Regions from separate parts of the Bradyrhizobium vignae genome, predicted to be linked through region 2. Evidence: predicted binding sites of a transcription regulator. Region 2 holds the regulator's gene; each other region holds the start of a gene.

Region 1 (5,087 bases), 3.7 Mb from region 2:
GAACGTCCGACCCATCGCCTCCGACCCTTGCCTGAAACCCCGCTGCCGCGAGCGACGATGGCCTGCCGACCTTGCGAACAGCTTGATGCTTCGGCGCTGCCTCCAAACAGGGTTGACGGGGCCTTAACGGTTCAGAGCGAGGCGGCCTGGAAATGGCGCTGGCCGCCGCGGGCGCCGACGATCAGCGCCGCCGCCTCGCGCTGCGAGAACGTCTTAGAGCGCACATAGATGCGGTAATCCGCAGGTCCTTCGCCGGAGAGATAGATCACCTGGCCGCCATCGACCGGCTGCGCGGCAATCGAGACAAGGCGCGTCGACGGATTGGCCTGGCAGGAGTCCGGCTCGTCGCCGAGGCCGTCGTCGACCACGGCGAAATCCGCAGCGCCCGCATCGTCGGTGATCTGGACCCGCACCGTGGCCCGCGCAGGATCATCGGTGAAGGCGACATGCACGCCGGCGGTCCAGAATAGGGAGGTGAGCTCGACCGATGTTTCGCCCAGCGCGATGCAGGGATGCGAAACCGATCCGATCTCGGTGCGGGCGAACACCGCAGCCGCCAATACAGGAACAACCGAGGCCAGGACCTTGAAACGCAACATGACGCTCTACTCGCCGGGCCCTGGGGAGAACTCGTTGGGCCTTATGGTTTGCAGAGCGTAAAGGAAACTCGTTACCGCCGGGTTGACGCGCGCGGCGCTTACGCGATCTGCCGCACATCCTCCGCGAGTGCGCGGTAGGAGAGCGCTTCGGCGAGGTGCAGCCGGCCGATCTTGTCGGCATGGTCTAGGTCGGCCAGCGTGCGCGCCACCCGCAGCACGCGGTGATAGCCGCGCGCCGACAGGCGCATGGTCTCGGCGGCATCCCTCAACAGCTTCTGGCCCTGCGCGTCCGGCTTCGCGATCTCCTCCAGTACCGAGGCTGGCGCCTCGGCATTGGTGCGGACATGGGGCAAGCCTGCATCCGCATAGCGCGCGAGCTGGATGTCGCGCGCCGCCGCAACGCGCGCGGCGACCTCGGCAGAGCCCTCCGCGGGCGGTGGCAGGATCAGGTCGGCGGCGGTCACCGCCGGCACCTCGATGCGCAGATCGATGCGGTCCATCAGGGGACCGGAGATGCGTGCCTGGTAATCGCCGGTGCAGCGGTCGATGCGCCCCCGCTTGCAGGCATAGCCGGGCTCGAACGCATTGCCGCAGCGGCAGGGATTCATCGCCGCGACCAGCATGAAGCGGGCAGGGTAGGTGACGCGGTGATTGGCACGCGACACCGCGACCTCGCCGTTCTCCAGCGGCTGGCGCAGTGAATCCAGCACGCGCGGATCGAACTCCGGCAGCTCGTCGGCGAACAGCACGCCCTGATGCGCCAGCGAGATCTCGCCGGGCTTGGCGCGCGCGCCGCCGCCGGTGAGCGCGGCCATGCTGGCCGAATGATGCGGCGAGCGGAACGGGCGCCGCGCCGTCAGTGCGCCGCCCTCGATCTCGCCGGCGACGGACGCAATCATCGAGACTTCGAGCAGCTCGCCCGGCGACAGCGGCGGCAGGATCGAGGGCAGGCGCGCGGCCAGCATCGATTTGCCGGCGCCGGGCGCGCCGATCATGAGCAGATGATGCCCGCCAGCGGCCGCGATCTCCAGCGCGCGCTTGGCGCTCTCCTGGCCCTTGATGTCGCGCAGATCGAGCGTGGAGGCGGCGGCCTCATGCACCCTAGGCGAGGGCCGCGACAGCACCTGCGTGCCCTTGAAATGGTTGGCGATCTGGATGAGCGAGCCAGCCGCAATGATCTGGATGTCCGGGCTCGCCCACGCCGCTTCGGAGCCGCAAGACGCAGGGCAGATCAGTCCTTCCTCGCGCATATTGGCGCCGATCGCGGCCGGCAGAACGCCGGCCACCGGCGCGATCGAGCCGTCGAGGCCGAGCTCGCCGAGCACGGTGAAGCCGGCCAGCGCATCCGGCGGGATCGCCCCGATCGCCGCCATCAGCCCGAGCGCGATCGGCAGGTCGTAGTGGCTGCCTTCCTTCGGGACGTCGGCCGGTGCCAGATTGACGGTGATCCGCCGCGCCGGCAGCGCCAGCCCCGAGGCGAGCAGCGCCGAACGCACCCGCTCGCGCGCCTCCGACCCCGCCTTGTCCGGAAGGCCGACGATGGCGAAGGCCGGCAGGCCCGGCGCGACCTGCACCTGCACGTCGACCGCGCGGGCCTCGATCCCCTCAAAGGCGACGGTAGAAACCCGTGAACCATGCCCGAACCAGCCTGCCCTTTCCTACAATTAGGGGTAGCAGAGGGCGGCCGTTTTCGCAAGAACAATACAGGAACAATGCTCAGAGCCCGCGCAAGTCCTAATCAGTCGTAAACGCGACGCTGAGACTACGTCTCGAATGCCGGTTTCCGTCCTCAGCACATTCCAACGAATGTCCGCTACTCCTGGGCTCGCGGGATGGGCCGTGATCTAACAAGTGAAGAAGCAAGATGCTGGTAAATCGCCGGAGAAGCGAACGTCGGGTGTGCAGCCGGCTCGCCAAGATCCATCTTGGGGCGGGCTCGCTGCCGCGGGATTGCACGATCACGGATATTTCGGATGGCGGCGTGAAAGTGGTGGCGGAATTCCTGGAAGTGCCGCCGCAATTCACCATCATCTTCGCGCCTGATTATTCCCGCCAATGCCGCCTGCGCTGGCGCATCGGCTGCGAATTCGGTGCCGAATTCGTCGACTGAACCTCAACAGGCGCGCCTCCTTAACGGGACTTTAGCGTTAATGGGTAAGCATCTCTGATCAGTTGCCGAGTGATCAGAGTATGTCCAAGCGTTCGTTCCTCGCTTTTCCCCCGGCGAGATATCTGTGTTCCGCCGTACTGATCCTTGCCCTCGGCGGCTGTCAGACCACCGGCATCGAGGACGTCACCGGTGCGCTCGGCGGCAAGCAGGCGTCCATCGCTGAGGCCGACAGCAAGGCCGACGCCAGGCCGGAGATGGACGCACTTCGCGAGCGTTATCGTGCCAAGCCCAGCGATCCCGCAATCGCGATCGAATACGGCAAGGCGCTGCGCGACAGCGGCCAGCGCGCGCAGGCGGTCGCGGTGCTCGAGCAGGCCGTGCTCGCCCATCCCGGCAACAAGGCGCTGCTCGCCGGCTATGGCCGCGCACTCGCCGACAACGGCAATTTCCAGCAGGCCTTCGACGTTCTCGGCCGGGCGCATTCGCCGGAGGATCCCGATTGGCGCATTCTGTCGGCGCAGGGCGCGGTGCTCGATCAGCTCGGCCGCAACGAGGAAGCCCAGCAATATTACGCCGCGGCGTTGAAGATCGTGCCGAACGAGCCGACCGTGCTGTCCAATCTCGGATTGTCCTATATGCTGCAAAACAATCTGTCGAAGGCCGAACAGGTGCTCGGCCGCGCTTATCAGCGCAATCAGAACGATGCGCGGGTCCGCGCCAATCTGGCCCTCGTGCTGGGATTGCAGGGGCGCGAGGCCGAGGCCGAAATCCTCGTGAAGGCAGATTTGCCGCCGGACCAGGCAGCGGCCAAGGTCGCGGCGCTGAAGCAGCTGCTGGCAAAGAAGCAGCAGCGGGCGGACAAGTAATCCGCCCCTCTGATGTACCCTACGACGCCTTGCGATGCGGGGCCGAGCCGCGCCCTGACCTGCCCTTCAGCTTCTTCAACAGCGGCTCGAGCAGCGAGCGCTTCGGCTTCTTCACGTCGCCGCGGCCGGCGAGGCGGTTCGCCATGTTCTGGAACAGGAGGGTGGTGCGGTGGGTCTTGGAGACCTCCGCGATCATCTGGCCGTTGTTGGCCGCGGTCGAGAACAGTTTCGAATCGAACGGGATCACCGCGATCGGCTGGCTCTCCATGGTCTTGGCGAACGCCTTGACCTCGATCTCCGCGCGCCGGTGCATGCCGACCTGGTTGAGGCAGTACAGCGGCGGCCGGTCGTTCGGCCGCGCTGTCTTCAGAACGGTCAGCATGTTCTTGGTGTTGCGCAAGTTGGCGAGATCGGGCTCGGCCACGATGACGATATCGTCGGCGTTCACCAGCGCGCGTCGCGTCCAGCCGGACCATTGATGGGGAACGTCGAGCACGATGCACGGCGTGGTCATGCGCAACGTGTCGAACACCGCGTCAAAAGCTTCGGCACCGAAATCGTAGACGCGGTCGAGCGTGGCGGGCGCCGCCAGCAGGCTGAGGCGATCGGTGCATTTGGCGAGCAGGCGCTCCATCAGCGCCGTGTCCGGCCGGTCCTGCGACAGCACCGCGTTGGCGATGCCCTGCACCGGGTCCTGGTTGTAGTCGAGACCCGCCGTGCCGAAGGCGAGGTCGAGATCGATCACGACGGAATCGAGCGAAAGGTCTCGCGCGATGGTCCAGGCCAGATTATGCGCGACGGTGGACGCGCCGACGCCGCCCTTGGCGCCGACCACCGCGATGACGCGGCCGGTGATGATGGCCTCGGACGCCGAGAACAGGCTGCAGATCGAGCGGACCACGTCGAGGGTTTCGACCGGTCCGACCACGTAGTCGTTGACGCCGCGGCGCACCAGCTCGCGATAGGGCGCGGTGTCATTGGGGCTGCCGATCACGACCACGCGGGTGCCGGGATCGCAGACGCCGGCGAGGTCGTCGAGTCCCTCCAGGATGTCGCGCGTGCCGTCGGACTCGATGACGATCACGTTCGGTGTCGGCATCGATTCATAGGCTTCGATCGCTGCAGCGAGGCCACCGTCCTTGGCGGTGAGGTGGGCCTTGGCGAGCCGGCGATCCTGGCCCGCCGCGGTCACTGCCTTGAGCGTCTGCTCGGTCTCGCAAAAGGCTTGCACCGAAATGCGAGGAACCGGCGCGATATGTTCGTCGGGGTGCAGCGGATCGTCCGCGTCTTCTTCGTCAAGCCGTGTCATTTGCCGGTATCGCTGAGTTTGGCCTTGTCGGATTCGGGCGAGGGCGTCGCGATCGGCGTGCCCTTGCGGTAACGGTCGAAGGCGATGTCGCGCCGTGCGGTATAGGCGGGTGTCTCGGCGCGCGGCTGCTCGAGGTCGGCCGGGTTGTCGATCATCGCGGCGAGATTGCGCTGGCTGGCGCAGCCCAGATTGAAATAAGGCCG
Region 2 (5,087 bases):
ACCAATCGGCCGCATGTGGACTATTTCTCGAAAGAATACGCCGGCCTGCTCGGCCATTTCCGCGAGCTGTATTTGTCGTCCAGCATCGGACTGCGCAAACCGGACGCGGAGGCTTTCGATCACGTCGTGGCGGCGATCGGGGTGCCGGCGGATCGCATTGTCTTTTTCGACGACCTCGCCGAGAACGTCGAGGGAGCGCGGGCGCGCGGCTTGAAGACCGTGCATGTCACCTCGCCGCGTGACGTCGGAAACGCATTGAAAGCGCTGGGTATCTGAGCCGCGGGAGGCCCGGTTCGTGCTCAGTTCCCGAAACTAAATTGCACGCGATGAGGAACCCAATCACTTTGTGCATTTTTATACAGAGTTCCGGGAACGGAATACCACCCATCGGACTCATGAGTCCGTTGGGACTTCTACATTGGACTGATCGACGTGCTGGGCAAGACCTATCTCACCAAGCAAGCCTCGCTCCTGCTCGAATTCGCCAGAACCACCTCGGATTCTGACCTCTCCGCCAAGCTGATCAGCAAGGCCGCCGACCTGAAATCCCAGGCCGATCCGCTGCCCGACAAGGATCAAGGTCCCAGGGCGCCCGACGTCGCGGACGTCAGTCCGGACGATCCGACGGAGCGTTGACCGATGCTGGCCGTGGCGCTCGTCCTTCTCGTGCTCGCCATGGCCGTCCTCGTGCCGGTCTGCCTCGCCTTCCGGATCATGCCGCGGCGGACTTGAGCCACCTTAGGCATCCGAGTGCTCGCGTTCCCGTGCGGGATGCTGAATCGTGAGAATGACGATTTCGCCAGCCTTTTCGTCCAGCCGGTTGAAGCGATTCAAGGATCGCAACGCGCCTTACGGGCTGTGCTCCCTAACATAATCGGCAATGCTAATCAGATCGTGGGTCGCGCGTTCCGTGAACCTGCGCCTCTTCGCTCGAAGCGGCGGAACGGGGCTTCGACGTCAGGATCAAAGCCAATATCGAACACGCAATCTCGTCCTGGCTATCCGCAGGAAGCCGCCGCACGGCTTGAAGTGCCTTTTCGAGCAGTTTTGTCATCGACAGCCAGTGCGGAAAGGAAGTGTGGCTTTTCGCCGGGTTGAGGAGGTCTTTTGCTTCAGCCCCTCCGCTCGGCTAGAACTTTGCCGACCGAGTCCTTCGATTTGTTCGATTTGTTGCGGGAGTTCGCCGTGGCCCTGATGCCGGTATCCGACGCGCTTGCCGCCGTGCTCGCAGGCACAGAGCCGCTGGCCGAGGAGACGGTCGCCCTCGACGCCGCCTACCATCGCGTGCTCGCGCGGGACGTCGCGGCGCGGCGCACGCAGCCGCCGGAAGCGATGTCGGCGATGGACGGCTATGCCGTGCGCGCGGCAGACGCGGCAACGATCGATTCCAGACTGGCGGTGATCGGCGAAGCCGCAGCGGGCCGTCCGTTCGCGGGAACGGTCGGCGTCGGCGAAGCGGTGCGGATCTTTACCGGCGGCGTTATTCCCGACGGCGCCGATGCGGTCGTGATCCAGGAGGACACGGTCGCCGACGGCAAGCACATCATGATCAAGGAAGCCGCGATTCCCGGACGGCACATTCGTCCCGCCGGCGTCGACTTCCGCGAGGGCGACGTGCTGCTGCGCAAAGGAACCCGTCTCACCGAGCGCGATCTCGCGCTCGCCGCTGCGATGAATCATCCGCAGCTCGCCGTCTGCCGCCGTCCGAGGGTCGCGATCCTTGCCACCGGCGATGAGCTGGTGATGCCGGGCACCGCGCCCGGTCGCGGCCAGATCGTCTATTCCAATGGCTATGCCCTGCACGCGCTCGCCCGCAGCGAGGGCGCCGAGACCATCGATCTCGGCGTTGCCGCCGACACGCTGGAGGCCACTTCCGCCGGCATCCGCCGCGCTCGCGAGAGCGGCGCCGACATCCTGATCACGACCGGTGGCGCATCGGTCGGTGATCACGATCTGGTTCAGCAGGCGCTGAAGGGCGAAGGCATCTCGATGGCGTTCTGGAAGATCGCGATTCGGCCCGGCAAGCCGATGATGCACGGACGGCTCGGCGCCATGCGCGTGATCGGCCTGCCCGGCAATCCCGTGTCATCATACGTGTGCGCCTTCCTGTTCATGGTGCCGCTGATTCGCGCCCTGTCAGGCCGTTCGGTGATTCATCATCGCCGCGAATGCGCCGTGCTGGGCCGCGATCTCGGGGCCAATGACCAGCGCGAGGATTATCTGCGTGCGCGACTGGAACTGCGCGGCGACGGCACGCTCGTCGCCCTTCCCGTCCGCCATCAGGACTCCTCTCTGCTTGCGAATCTCGCTGCGGCACAGGTACTTCTCGTACGCGCGCCGTTCGCGCCGAAGGCCGAGGCCGGCACGCCTTGCGAGGTGCTGCGGCTCCCCGTCTGAGCTGCACGGCACACGCATTCCGCGAGATTTGCCCCGTTCACCGTAAATTAAGCAGTTGCGGAACACATATCGAACATATAGTGTCCGTTCATGATTTGTTTCGAGGATGTAGCGGCTTATCGCTGAATTCATCGTCTCGGAATCGAACGACATCAACCGGGGGACTTTGGTCGAGATGTTGACGCGCAAACAATACGAGCTTCTGCGGTTCATCAGCGAACGTCTGAAGGAAAGCGGCGTGCCGCCGTCTTTCGACGAGATGAAGGATGCGCTCGACCTGCGCTCGAAGTCAGGCATTCATCGCCTGATCACTGCGCTCGAGGAGCGCGGCTTCATCCGCCGCCTGCCCAACCGCGCCCGCGCCATCGAGGTGATCAAGCTGCCCGAACTCCAGGCCGCTGCCGGCAATCGCCGCGGCTTCACGCCGAGCGTCATCGAGGGCAATCTCGGCAAGGTGCGCGCGAGCTCCAGCCCGCCTGTTGACGAGGGCGAGCGTCCCGTCGCGGTGCCCGTGATGGGCCGCATCGCGGCCGGCACGCCGATCGAGGCGTTGCAGACCCGCAGCCACACCATCAGCGTACCGCCCGACATGCTCGGCGCGGGCGAGCACTACGCTCTCGAAGTGCGCGGCGATTCGATGGTCGAGGCCGGCATCCTCGATGGCGACATGGCGCTGATCCAGCGCAACGAGAGCGCCGATACCGGCGACATCGTGGTGGCGCTGATCGATGACGAGGAGGCCACGCTCAAGCGCTTCCGCCGCCGCGGCGCCTCGATCGCACTCGAGCCAGCCAATGCCGCCTACGAGGTCCGCATTCTTCCGCCGAACCGCGTGAAGATTCAGGGCAAGCTGATCGGGCTCTACCGGAAGTACTGAGCGGTCTGCGGTCGTTGGACACCTCTTGGAGCGGATCATTTTCCGCTCTGGCTGGATGGTCTTTCCGGTTCTGCTCAGACTATTCGGTCCTTTTTCCGGTGCGAGATCCTCGGCACGCCGCACGAAGCAACATCGCTTCGCGGCCACAGCTTCGAGGAGACGCCACCCGCCAGATGTTTCATGGACAATCATTGCAGCGCTGATCGCAGCATCAGCGTCGCAGGCCATTGCCACACAGTCGCACCGCCATGTGCGCAAGCAATCGAGCCAGTACGAATTCGCGACGCGCGGAATGTGATGCGCAGCTCTCCGCAATCGAGCCGGCAATAAGCGAGCCGGTCAGCACCCGCGGGGCGCTGACATTGGCGCCGTTCGAATGCACAGGCGTCGGCTTTGTTCCTATCGAATCCGGGAAAGATAATGTGATCGCGGCTCGCGAAGCCCAGCCGCAGATTTGCCCACAACCGAGCAGAACGTTGTATGCTTCACCCTGATAGAGGCCTGCGCCTCCAAGAGAGGTGCGGCTTGCTATCTTCGCATGAGGAGCACCCGATGTGTGACTATAGCCTGCATGCCGTCGCGACGCGCCCTGCCGAAGTCGGCGAGACGATCGTCACGACAACCTTCCGCGGCACCTCGACACGCGGCTTCGCCTCTGAAGCCGATCTCTCCGTCGCGGTCTGCCTGCTGCCGGGAACGGAGCTCGCTTTCGCCGACAACGTTCGTTACGACAACCGCTGGATCTGGACGCGCACCGTCAACTCCCGCGTCGGCAAGTTCGGCAAGATCGATCCGCACATTCCCGATCGCCATCATGACGCGATCGAATTTCCCGACGGCAAGTACGTGCTGGTGACGCAGCTCGTCGAAGGCCAGCGCGCGACCGTGCTGCAACTGCCGGTGACCCAGCCGGTTGGCGAGCGCGAGCACAAGCCGCAGATCGTCGCCGAGACGAGGTCCACGATCACACGCCTGCCGATCGGCTGATCGTCGGCGCGCCCCCGGCCGATTTGTCGAGGGCCAGAACTTGAAATGCCATCGCCGGCTGAGGCCGGCGAGATGGTATGGTTTGCGTCCTGCAGAATCCCGCGCCTCCTCCGCATCGATCCTCAATCGTCAGCCTGCAAGTCGGCCTCCGATGGCGTTGCGTCCCGATTGCGGGGCACGGCCGTCTTCGGCGCAAGGCTGCCGTCGAAATCCCCCTCGCCGGCGCCGGCCGGCAGCCAAGGGCGGCTTGCGCCTCTCGCCCTCACCACCTGCACCGAGAAACCCTCTCCGTTTTGCGTCAGAGCCAGCGCGCCCTGACTGGCAAGGCGCGACCGATCGACCACCATCGCTGCGCAATCGGGCGGCGCGGGCCGCGCCGTCACCACCAACGCAGCGCGGCTGCAATCATCAGCCAGCGCGTCGATGCGCAGAGAAAGCGCGACCAGCCGCCCGTCCGCAAGCGGCGCCACGCAGCCGGACTCGTCACATGACACACCGCTCGCCAACGAGGCGTTGGCGGCATCGCGCGGATCGGCATCGGCGGCTAACCATTCCCTCAGCAGAAAGCCATCCTTGCTCGCGCGGATCACATGCAAACGCCCGTCGCCGCCCCGGACCGCGACGCTCGCGCCATCCCCGGCAATCAGGATATCGGGCTGCCGCACCGACAGTCCCCAGAGGATCGCTACCAGCAGCACCAGGGCGCCGGACAAGCGCAAGGGCGTGCGCAACAGGCCCATCACGATGATCCCGAGGCTGGCCGCGATCAACGGCGCGATTCCGAACGCCGGAATGCGGCCAACTGCGCCCGGTAGGGCCGCCACCC
Region 3 (5,087 bases), 2.2 Mb from region 2:
AGGCATGTGCTTGGCGCGGGCGGCGGCGACGGGGGCGAAGAAGCTGCGGTGATGGATGGACGGGCCGAGACGGTCGAGCGCCTCGAGATGTTCGGGGACGGCATAGCCCTTGTGCTGCTCGAAGCCGTAGCCGGGGCAGTCCTGCGCCAGCGCGCACATCAGCCGGTCGCGGGTAACCTTGGCGACAATGGATGCCGCGGCGATCGACAGCACGATGCCGTCGCCGCCGATCACCGCCTCGCAATCGCATTCCGTGTCGAGCCGGTCGCGGCCGTCGACGAAGACGTGCCTGGGCGTCTCGGGCAGTGCCACCACGGCGCGCTTCAGCGCCCATAGCGAGGCGCGCAGGATGTTGTCGCGGTCGATGCGCGCGGGCGAGGCGACGACAACCGAGACCTGCGCGGTGGCGCAGATCTTGTCGAACAGTTTTTCGCGCTCCTCGGCGGTCAGGCGCTTGGAATCATCGATGCCGCGCGGAATGCGGTCGGGATCGAGAATCACCGCCGCCGCCACCACGGGGCCGGCGAGCGGGCCGCGGCCGGCCTCGTCGCAACCGGCGACCGGCCAGACGCCGCGCTTGATCAACGCGCGCTCGCGACGAAAGCTGGGGGGAGCAATGGCAATGATACCTTTCTTGCCGGCAGCAACCTGCGGAGCGCCAGCCGCAGGCGTCTTGACCGCCTTGTCAGGCGCGGCCTTCTTCGCGGCCTGCTTCTTGGGCGCGTCTTTGGCTGGATTCTTGGCGGACTTGTCCCGAATCATGGCCGGGATCGTGCGCAAGGGGCTTCGCCAGCGCAACCTGGAACCCAGGATAATTCCCGTTATTCAGGCTGGCCGCCCCTATTCCGCCAGATGCACCCGTCGGTCCTCGCCCACCTCGATGCCAGGCGCGACCACGACCTCCCAGACATGGCCGTCGGGATCAGCAAAATAGCCGCAATAGCCACCGTAATCGGTCTCGTGCGCCGCCTTCAGCAAGGCGGCTCCCTTCCCGATGGCGAAGGCCAGCACCTGATCGACCTCCCCGCGCGTCGCGCAATTCCAGGCGAGCGTGGTGCCACGAAAGGTCGTGGGCCTCGGCCGGTCAGGCACCGATGCGTCGGCCGCGAGCCGATCCCAATGATAAAGCGCGAGCACCGGACCTCCGGTGTCGTAGAAGGCGACCGCCTCGCCGGTCGCCTTCAGGCGGCGCGAGAAGCCGAGTGCGTCGTAAAACGCGATACTCGCGCGGATGTCGCTGACACCCAACGTAATGACGGTCAGTCGTGGCACCGGCACGGCGAGTTCCTTAACCACGCTATGCCTCTTCCGTTTGTCCGGTCAGAACAGGCTGAGCTGGTCGCCGTTCCGCTTCGGCCGCGCAAAGTGGTCCGTCGTCAGCTTGGAGCGCCGCTTGTTGAGGCCGAGTCTGTCGCAGGCGATCTCGAAGCGGCGGCCGATGGTCCAGGCCATCGGGCCGGTGCCCTTCATCCGCTCGCCCCATTTCGCATCGTAGTCGCGTCCGCCGCGCATGTCGCGGATCAGGGTGAAGACGTGGCGGTAGCGGTCCGGATAGTTCGCCATCAGCCATTCGCGGAAGAGATCGCGGACCTCCAGCGGCAACCGCAGCAGCACGTACGAGGCCTCCTTGACGCCGGCGTGGGCGGCGGCATCGAGGATTCGTTCGATCTCGGAATCGTTCAGCGCCGGAATCACGGGCGCAACCATCACCGTGGTGGGAATGCCGGCATCAGAGAGCTGCTTCAGCGCCTCCAGCCGCCTCGGTGGTGTCGAGGCCCGCGGCTCCATGGTGCGCGCCAGCTTCGGGTCGAGCGAGGTGACGGATATCGCGACCTTGGCGAGGTTGCGCTTGGCCATCCGCGCGAGAATGTCGATGTCGCGCACGACCAGCGCCGACTTGGTGACGATGCCGACCGGATGGCTAGCGCGTTCCAGCACCTCGAGGATGCCGCGCATGATCTTTCGCTCGCGTTCGATCGGCTGATAGGGATCGGTGTTGGTGCCGATCGCGATCATCCGCGGCTCGTAGCCGGGTGCGGCGAGCTCCTTCTCCAGCAGCGAAGGTGCCTCAGGCTTCGCGAACAGTTTTGACTCGAAGTCCAGCCCCGGCGAGAGGCCGAGATAGGCATGTGTCGGCCTCGCGAAGCAATAGACACAGCCATGCTCGCAGCCGCGATACGGATTGATCGAGCGGTCGAAGCCGATGTCGGGGGAGTCGTTCCGGGTGATGACCTTGCGCGAGGTGTCGACACCGACCGTGGTCCTGAACGGCGGCAGCTCTTCCAGGCTCTGCCAGCCGTCATCGAAAGCGACGCGCGCCTCGGCCTCGTAGCGGCCGGTGGCATTGGATTGTGCTCCCCGCCCTCGCCGGCGCGCGCGGTCGATGGCGACGCCAAGCTCGGGGAAATCTGAAGGCGCACCCGCCGGCTCGGAGGGCGCCGTGACCGGCGGGTGCTTGAGGGCACGAGAGGATGCTCGACTCATGAGCCCAACATAGCACGCAAACGGAACAAATCAAGAACAAGAACAAAAAACGCGAAAACAACCCCATGCAAAGTAGCCACCCAAATTTCGGGCGCGCGCCTTTGACATCACGCAACACGCCGGTCGCGACGATTTCGTTTGATCCCGCACAGGGATCGATCGCGCCGGAACAAAGTTGGTGACGATCTCTGGGTGAAAGCCGACAGGAACATGACAATTCAACAAAAAACGGCCGCCGCGAGCAGCGACCTCGGTCTGCTCGATCGCTATTGGCGCGCCGCCAACTACCTCTCCGTCGGGCAGATCTACCTGCTCGATAATCCGCTGCTGCGCGAGCCGTTACGACCCGAGCACATCAAGCCGCGTTTGCTCGGCCATTGGGGCACGACGCCCGGCCTGAACTTCATCTACGCCCATCTCAACCGCGTCATCCGCGCGCTGGACCTCAACGTGATCTATGTCTGCGGTCCCGGCCATGGTGGACCGGGCATGGTCGCCAACACCTACCTCGAAGGCACCTACAGCGAGATCTATCCCGACATCGCGCGGGATACCGACGGATTGCGCAAGCTGTTCAGGCAGTTCTCCTTCCCCGGCGGCATTCCGAGCCATGCGGCGCCGGAGACGCCGGGCTCGATCCACGAAGGCGGCGAACTCGGCTACGCGCTGGTGCACGCCTATGGCGCGGCATTCGACAACCCCGATTTGATCGTCGCCTGCGTCGTCGGCGACGGCGAGGCGGAAACCGGCCCGTTAGCTGCGTCCTGGCATTCGAACAAGTTCCTGAACCCGGCCCATGACGGCGCGGTGCTGCCGATCCTGCATCTCAACGGCTACAAGATCGCAAATCCGACCGTGCTCGGGCGGATGCAAGATGCGGAGATCCGCGATCTCTTCCATGGGTTCGGCCATGAGCCGCTGTTCGTTGCGGGCGATGATCCCAAATTGATGCACCACGCCATGGCGGATGCGCTCGATGTCGCGCTCGCCAGTATCCGCTCGATCCAGCAGCACGCCCGTGACGGGCGCACGAGCGTCGGGCGGCCGCGCTGGCCGATGATCGTGCTGCGCAGCCCGAAGGGCTGGACTGGCCCGAAGGAAGTCGACGGCAAGAAGGTCGAGGGTTTTTGGCGCGCGCATCAAGTGCCCGTCGCGAGCTGCCGCGAGAACCCGGCGCACCTCAAGCTGCTCGAACACTGGATGCGCAGCTATGAGCCCGAAAAGCTGTTCGACGCGAACGGCGCGCTCATTCCCGAGCTCCAGGCGCTCGCGCCCGAAGGCGTCAGGCGCATGGGCGCCAATCCACATGCCAATGGCGGCCTCCTGAAGAAAGAGCTGAAGCTGCCCGACTTTCGCAGCTTCGCAATCGAGGTGCCGCAGCCCGGCGGCACCGTGGCGGAAGCGACGCGCGAGCTCGGCAAATTCCTGCGCGACGTCATTCGCCTCAATGCGCAACAACGCAATTTCCGCATCGCGGGCCCGGACGAGACGGCGTCGAACCGGTTAGACGCCGTGTTCGAAGCGACCGAACGCGTCTGGATGGAACCGATCGAGCCTTACGACGTGCATCTCGCGCAGGATGGGCGCGTGATGGAAGTCTTGAGCGAGCATCTCTGCCAGGGCTGGCTGGAAGGCTATCTGCTGACCGGACGGCACGGCTTCTTCTCCTGCTACGAAGCCTTCATCCACATCGTGGATTCCATGTTCAACCAGCATGCCAAATGGCTGAAGGTTACGCGCGACCTGCCGTGGCGGCGCCCGATCGCCTCGCTCAACTATCTTCTGACCTCGCATGTCTGGCGGCAGGACCATAACGGCTTCAGCCATCAGGACCCCGGTTTCGTCGACCTTGTCGCCAACAAGAAGTCCGACATCGTCCGCATCTACTTCCCGCCGGATGCCAACACGCTGCTGTGGATCGCCGACCATTGCCTGCGCACCTACAACCGCATCAACGTGATCGTCGCCGGCAAGCAGCCGGCGCCGCAATGGCTGTCGATGCAGGACGCGGCGACACACTGCGATGCCGGCATCGGCATCTGGACCTGGGCCGGAACGGAGGACGAAAAGGAGGAGCCCGACGTGGTGATGGCCTGCGCCGGCGACGTGCCGACATTGGAGACGCTCGCCGCCGTCGATCTCTTGCGCAAGGCACTGCCGGATCTGAAGATCCGCGTCGTCAACGTCGTCGACCTCATGACGCTGCAACCCAAGGAGCAGCATCCGCACGGCCTGTCCGACCGCGACTTCGACAGCCTGTTCACGCGCGACAAGCCGGTGATCTTCGCCTATCACGGCTACCCTCATCTCATTCACCGGCTGACCTATAACCGCACCAATCATGCCGGCATGCATGTGCGCGGCTTTGCCGAGGAAGGCACCACGACGACGCCCTTCGATATGGTCGTTCTCAACGAGCTCGATCGCTACCACCTCGCCATCGAGGCGATCGAGCGCGTGCCCGGGCTCGCGACCAGGGCCGCACAAGTGAAGCAGCGATTCCGCGACAGACTGATCGAGCACTCCCGCTACATCCGCGAGCATGGCGAGGATATGCCTGAGATCCGCGACTGGGTCTGGCCGAATAGCGCCGGCGGCAACAC
Region 4 (5,087 bases), 2.8 Mb from region 2:
CGAACCGCGCGCTCGATCGCCTCATGACCGGTCGCCAGCGGGCCTTCGCCAACCGCGCCGCTCTCTTCCAGGATATCCGGCAGCAGCGCATCGTCCTCGTCGTCGCCGCCCGCTGCCGCGGGATCGACGTCCGGCGCTGCCAGGCGCTCGGGCGGCGCGTCGGTCGCACCAGGGCGCGGCGACTTACGCGCGCGGTCGTCCGGATTGTCGGAGGAATCGTGAACCATGGGGCGAATTTAGGTGCTGGGGGGGCCGATTTGAAGTTCCGGCCTTGCTGCACGCACAGGATGGCGGCCAGTTCCCGGTAACGCTTCCTTAAGTCTGTTAAGCGGGCGGTAACCCGACTTAACAGCCCTTTAACTTAAAACTCTCGATAAATCCTGCGCGAAAAATTCTTGGTTCCGTAACCATGCGACGGTGTCGGCGCGGCGGCGCGGGCATCGCGAGGGGTTGCGACAGTTGCGTTGGAGTGAGTGATGAAGAGGTTCGTTGTGGGCGCAGCCGCGTTGGTTGCCGCCGGCTGGACAGCTTCGGCAGAGGCCGCCGATCTCAATTACGGGCAGCGTGCGCCCTATACCGTCAATCAGCCGCTCAATGCCTATAGCTGGGCAGGTCCCTATCTCGGCGGCAACATCGGCTATGAATGGGGCTCGGTCGACAACAACCCGACGAAGCCGTCGGGCTTCGTCGGCGGTGTTCAAGCCGGCTACAATTTCCAGAACGGCCCGTGGGTGTTCGGTGTCGAAGGCGACATCCAGGCGAGCGGTGCCGACGATACCTTTGCGCCGTGGAAATTCTCCAATCCGTGGTTCGGCACCCTGCGCGGCCGCGCCGGCTATGCGTTCAGCAATGTGCTGTTCTACGGCACCGCCGGTCTCGCTTTCGGCGAGCTGCGTGGGCAGACCTTTGGCTGGACGGAGTCGCACACCACCGCGGGCTGGACGATCGGTGCTGGCGCGGAAGTCGGCTTCGCGCCGAACTGGAGCGCCAAGCTCGAATATCTCTACATCGATCTGTCGACGAGCCAGTTCGCCATTACGGGCGTGTCAAACGGCTATAGCGCCAGCGTTGTCCGCGCAGGCGTGAACTATCACTTCTGACATCCAAAGAAGAAAATACCGGACCAGCCTCCCGGCCGCTCGCGGCCGGGATTTTTTTACTCAGGGCTCGCTAAAGCATGATCCGGAAAAGTGCGAAGCGGTTTTCCGGAAAGATCATGCGTAAACAACAAGCTAAAGCGCGATGACGATTCATCCAAATCTCATTGCGCTTTAGGAGAGGATCACCAAATTGACCGCTTTCGGTCCCTTCCCCTTCTTGTCCGGTTCGACTTCGAAAGTAATACGCTGTCCTTCGGCAAGGTCTTTCAGTCCCGCCCGCTCCACAGCGGTGATGTGAACGAATACATCGCGACCGCCGTCATCGGGCTTGATGAAGCCGTAGCCGCGCTCGCCGTTGAAGAACTTGACCGTTCCCGTCATGGCCATCGGGAAACTCCCCCTCATTGCTCCTCCGCCGCGACGCAGACTCACGTCACGACATGACCGGGCCTCACGCAGCCCGGGAGCTGGCCATCCTTCGACGGACCTCATCGGTCCGGCGGGATCTTTCTTAGGGCCTTCACTCCGCCGCAACCATTCGCGGAAGCGGAACGTAAAGCCAGTCACAGAAACAGCATAATACGGTTCTTTGCAGATTGACTACGGGTCCTGCATATTTTTCCCAAGAATGCCGGAGTGTTACGGTCTCGGCACCTCCAATCGGAATCTGGCAGCCCCGCCCTGGCCGAGCGGCATTTCCAGCTCGGGCAGGATGGTCTTGAGCTCGCCGTGCAGCGTATAGGGCGGATTGACGATCAGGAGCCCAGTGGAGGTGAGGGCGGCGCCGTCGGCTTGCGGCGCGACGCTGAATTCGAGGCGCAGGCATTTCCCCGGCGGCTTTGCTGCAGCTGCGAGCCGCGCGACCGTTTGGGCCAGCGTGTCGGTGGCCCGCCGGTTCTTGGCCGGATACCAAATGACATAGATACCGGTCGGCCATTTTGCGAAGGCCGCCGCGAAGGCCTCGCCCAGCCGCTCGAACTCGTCCTTGGCTTCGAACGGCGGGTCGATCAGCACGAGGCCGCGCCGCTCCTTCGGCGGCACGAAGGCCGGCAGCGCCACCCAGCCGTCGAGATCGACCACGCGGGCCTGCTCGTCGCGGCGCAGCACGTCGATCAGCGCTTTCCGCGCCTTCGGCTCGAGCTCGCAGGCGACGAGGCGGTCTTGCGGTCTGAGCAGGCCGCGCGCAATCAGCGGCGAGCCTGGATAAGCCCTAAGCTCGCCCTTCGGATTGAAGGCGCGGACGATGTCGAGATAGGGCTTGATCAGCGCCGCGGTCTCGTTCGACAGGCGCGCCTGCAGCAGCCGCGCAATGCCGGTCAGCCATTCGCCGCCGCGGCGCGCCTCGTCGCTGTCGAGATCGTAGAGCCCGGCGCCGGCATGGGTGTCGATGACGCGGAACGCCGCGGGCTTGTCCTGCAAGTAAGTGAGGATGCGCGCCAGCACGATGTGCTTGATGACATCGGCGAAGCTGCCGGCGTGGAAGGCGTGGCGGTAGTTCATGAAACAGCACTACGCCACGTGATGGCTTCAGCAAAGAGGCACGATCACATGTCCCGGACGCGGTGCAGCGCGTAACGCTGCGCCGCTGAGCCGGGACCCAGCTCTTTTTCGTATTGGGCCTCAGATCAGCAGCGCACTACGCCGCGGTTCGCGGCGTAGTGCGCTGAATCCCGGCCACAAGAGCGGGGCTACCCGCCCCTGATCGGCGGCATCGTCACCTGGTCGCGGCGGCAGGCGCGGCGCTCGATCTCGTCGCAGGCGCGGAATTGCAGGTCCTTGCTGAGGCAGATGCGGACCTCGGAGAGCCGGGTCCGGTTGCAGGTGACCGAGATGGCGGCATTGCTGAGACCGGGATTGGCCTTGATGAAGGCTTCCTCGACCTCCGCCGGCGCCACGGTCTTGGCCTGCGACAGATCGAGATATTCGGGCGGAATCTTGATCGCGGCGCGCGCCTTGCGGATCGTCTCGAAATAGCTGCGGCCTTCGAGCCCGGAGCAGGTGCCGTGTTTGTCCCATTCGTTGAAGATCAGGCCCGGCGCCGGCATCAGGTCGAGCATCGAGGAGACGATGCTGCGATTCAGCCGCGGCGCCGGCCGCTGGCAGTATTCCGGAAAGCCGTTCTCATATTGCGGCCACAGCCCATGCACCACGAAAGCGTAAGGCCGTCCCCCGCATTGCATCTGTGACCGGCCGCCGCGTTCGGCCGCTTCCTCGCAGAACGATGGCGACCATGACAGCGAAAGCACATAGAAGTCGAATTCGCCGGGCGCGTTCTGCCGCTTGTCCTGGGCCTTCGCACCGCCGGCGAGAGTTGCCAACCCGGCAGCAAGGGTCAGCGAGATCATCAGACGGGACAACGAACGCAATCTGGAATAAAACATGGCGACGCCCTCAACTAGACTGTGCACGCAGCCTAGCAGGCGGTTGGAACATTTCAAGAACAAAATTTGGAGCCGCTCTCGTGCGCCGGCCGATCAGCCCGAATCAGGCGCTCTTCGGATCAGGGTTTGGCGGCGCGGCAGGCCGGGTTGTAGGCCCAATTGCGATCGAGCCCGACCACGCACCACTCGACGCCGTTGCCGTAGCCGGCAAAGCCGCCGTCCTCGATGAGCGAGAAATGCACCCTGCGCACCTTGCCGTCGTTGAGCATGGCGTCAGCGGTGCAATAGCGGCGCGGAATGTTATCGGACTGCCAGGGGCGGAACGCGACCTCGCGAACGGCCGAGAAGCCGGTGATCTTCAAGGAGGAATTCCAGAACGAGCTTTCTTTCTCCCAGAACTGGGTGGCGATCGTCGGCAGCGCCTTGTCGCAATCGGCAACGGCGCCGTCGTAGCGCGGGCCGCTCAGCCAGAAATTCAGCTCAAGTCCGTTGGCGGCCTTGGCTTCGCCGAGCGACAGTGCCCCGAACATGAGGCCGAGCACGGCGGCGAAGCGGAGCGATTTCGAGGAGGGGGCGCGCATGATCAATCCAGACAGCTGAGGTCTTGCGAAGGTCGGACGGTGCCGCGAAGGCCGGGGGAGGTCAAGTGCAGCGCGGCAACACTTCGCCAGGAGTTGACCAAGACGTCGCGGCCAACTGGCCTTCGGTTCTTTTCACTTCCATCCCGGCACCGTAAACTGCCGCTAACAAATTGGAGTGACAGGAATGCGAATCATTGCGGCCGCGGGCCTTCTTGCCTTGGGGTTGATGGCGAGCCAATCGGCGCGCGCCGATATCCTTCCGGTGCCTCCGTTCAAGGGCAACGACACCGGCGGCATCATCGCCTATTCGATGGCGACCCAGGTCGACGCGCGGCAGGTCGCGGTCGATCACTGCGCACGCTACGGCAAGGTCGCGAAATTCCTCGGCGTGCAGGCCTATGAGGGCGGTTACATCTCGTTCTCCTGCCGCTGGGTGCCCTATGGCGCCGCCGATCGGCCGATCCGCACGCTCTACTGAGGCGTTGTCGAAACGCCGCAATCTGTTGGCCGGGAGCTTCCCACATGACGCGCAAACTCGCTTTGCTCGGCTCGACGCTTTGCCTCGCGTTGTCGGCAGGTAGCGCCAGTGCCGATGACCTGCCGGTGCGCAAGGCCGGTCTTTGGGAGATGAAGCTGGTCACATCAGGCTCGCCCGTGCCCGAGATGACCATGCAGCACTGCACCGACGAGACCGTCGACAAGGAGATGAGCAACAACGTCTCCCCGATGGCCAAGCAGATCTGCGCCAAGCAGGAGATCAGGAAGACCGCGACCGGCTATGTCAGCGATTCCGAGTGCAGCGTCGCCGGCGTCAGCACGACCTCGCATGCCGATATCACTGGCGATTTCAACTCGGCCTACACGGTGAAGACGACCTCGCATGCGCAAGGCGGCGTCGCCGGCGCGGCGGGGCGCGATAACACCACGACGCTGCAAGCCAAGTGGCTGGGAGCCTGCAAGCCGGAGCAAAAGCCCGGCGACATCGTGATGCCAGGCGGTTTCAAGATGAACGTGCGCGACATGGA

What was found. Region 2 encodes LexA, which represses DNA repair genes until DNA is damaged. Its sites were predicted from a motif close to TGTTCNNNNTGTGTTCNG; they were not measured.
Region 1: BRAD3257_RS00840 (YifB family Mg chelatase-like AAA ATPase) is a predicted target of LexA. The motif match lies at 2,294-2,311, and genes of this name have one in related genera.
Region 3: BRAD3257_RS29545 (PA0069 family radical SAM protein) is a predicted target of LexA. The motif match lies at 2,506-2,523, and genes of this name have one in related genera.
Region 4: BRAD3257_RS05445 (ribonuclease T2 family protein) is a predicted target of LexA. The motif match lies at 3,526-3,543, and genes of this name have one in related genera.

The regions. Positions count from the first base shown of each region.
Region 1 is NZ_LS398110.1:172,404-177,490, reverse strand. It holds gene BRAD3257_RS00850 (PAS domain-containing hybrid sensor histidine kinase/response regulator) at 1-15, opposite strand, end outside; gene BRAD3257_RS00845 (hypothetical protein) at 132-599, opposite strand; gene BRAD3257_RS00840 (YifB family Mg chelatase-like AAA ATPase) at 698-2,200, opposite strand; gene BRAD3257_RS00835 (PilZ domain-containing protein) at 2,464-2,709, shown strand; gene BRAD3257_RS00830 (tetratricopeptide repeat protein) at 2,790-3,575, shown strand; gene BRAD3257_RS00825 (CpaE/TadZ family protein) at 3,595-4,884, opposite strand; gene BRAD3257_RS00820 (CpaD family pilus assembly protein) at 4,881-5,087, opposite strand, start outside.
Region 2 is NZ_LS398110.1:3,903,395-3,908,481, reverse strand. It holds gene BRAD3257_RS19020 (HAD family hydrolase) at 1-276, shown strand, start outside; gene BRAD3257_RS19015 (hypothetical protein) at 433-636, shown strand; gene BRAD3257_RS19010 (molybdopterin molybdotransferase MoeA) at 1,186-2,397, shown strand; gene lexA (transcriptional repressor LexA) at 2,573-3,274, shown strand; gene BRAD3257_RS40065 (hypothetical protein) at 3,827-4,261, shown strand; gene BRAD3257_RS18995 (ComEC/Rec2 family competence protein) at 4,384-5,087, opposite strand, start outside.
Region 3 is NZ_LS398110.1:6,061,658-6,066,744, forward strand. It holds gene rnhB (ribonuclease HII) at 1-762, opposite strand, end outside; gene BRAD3257_RS29540 (VOC family protein) at 841-1,296, opposite strand; gene BRAD3257_RS29545 (PA0069 family radical SAM protein) at 1,321-2,484, opposite strand; gene BRAD3257_RS29550 (phosphoketolase family protein) at 2,695-5,087, shown strand, end outside.
Region 4 is NZ_LS398110.1:1,123,638-1,128,724, forward strand. It holds gene uvrC (excinuclease ABC subunit UvrC) at 1-227, opposite strand, end outside; gene BRAD3257_RS05430 (outer membrane protein) at 477-1,100, shown strand; gene BRAD3257_RS05435 (cold-shock protein) at 1,272-1,487, opposite strand; gene BRAD3257_RS05440 (23S rRNA (adenine(2030)-N(6))-methyltransferase RlmJ) at 1,740-2,600, opposite strand; gene BRAD3257_RS05445 (ribonuclease T2 family protein) at 2,789-3,481, opposite strand; gene BRAD3257_RS05450 (hypothetical protein) at 3,601-4,062, opposite strand; gene BRAD3257_RS05455 (hypothetical protein) at 4,247-4,540, shown strand; gene BRAD3257_RS05460 (DUF3617 domain-containing protein) at 4,585-5,087, shown strand, end outside.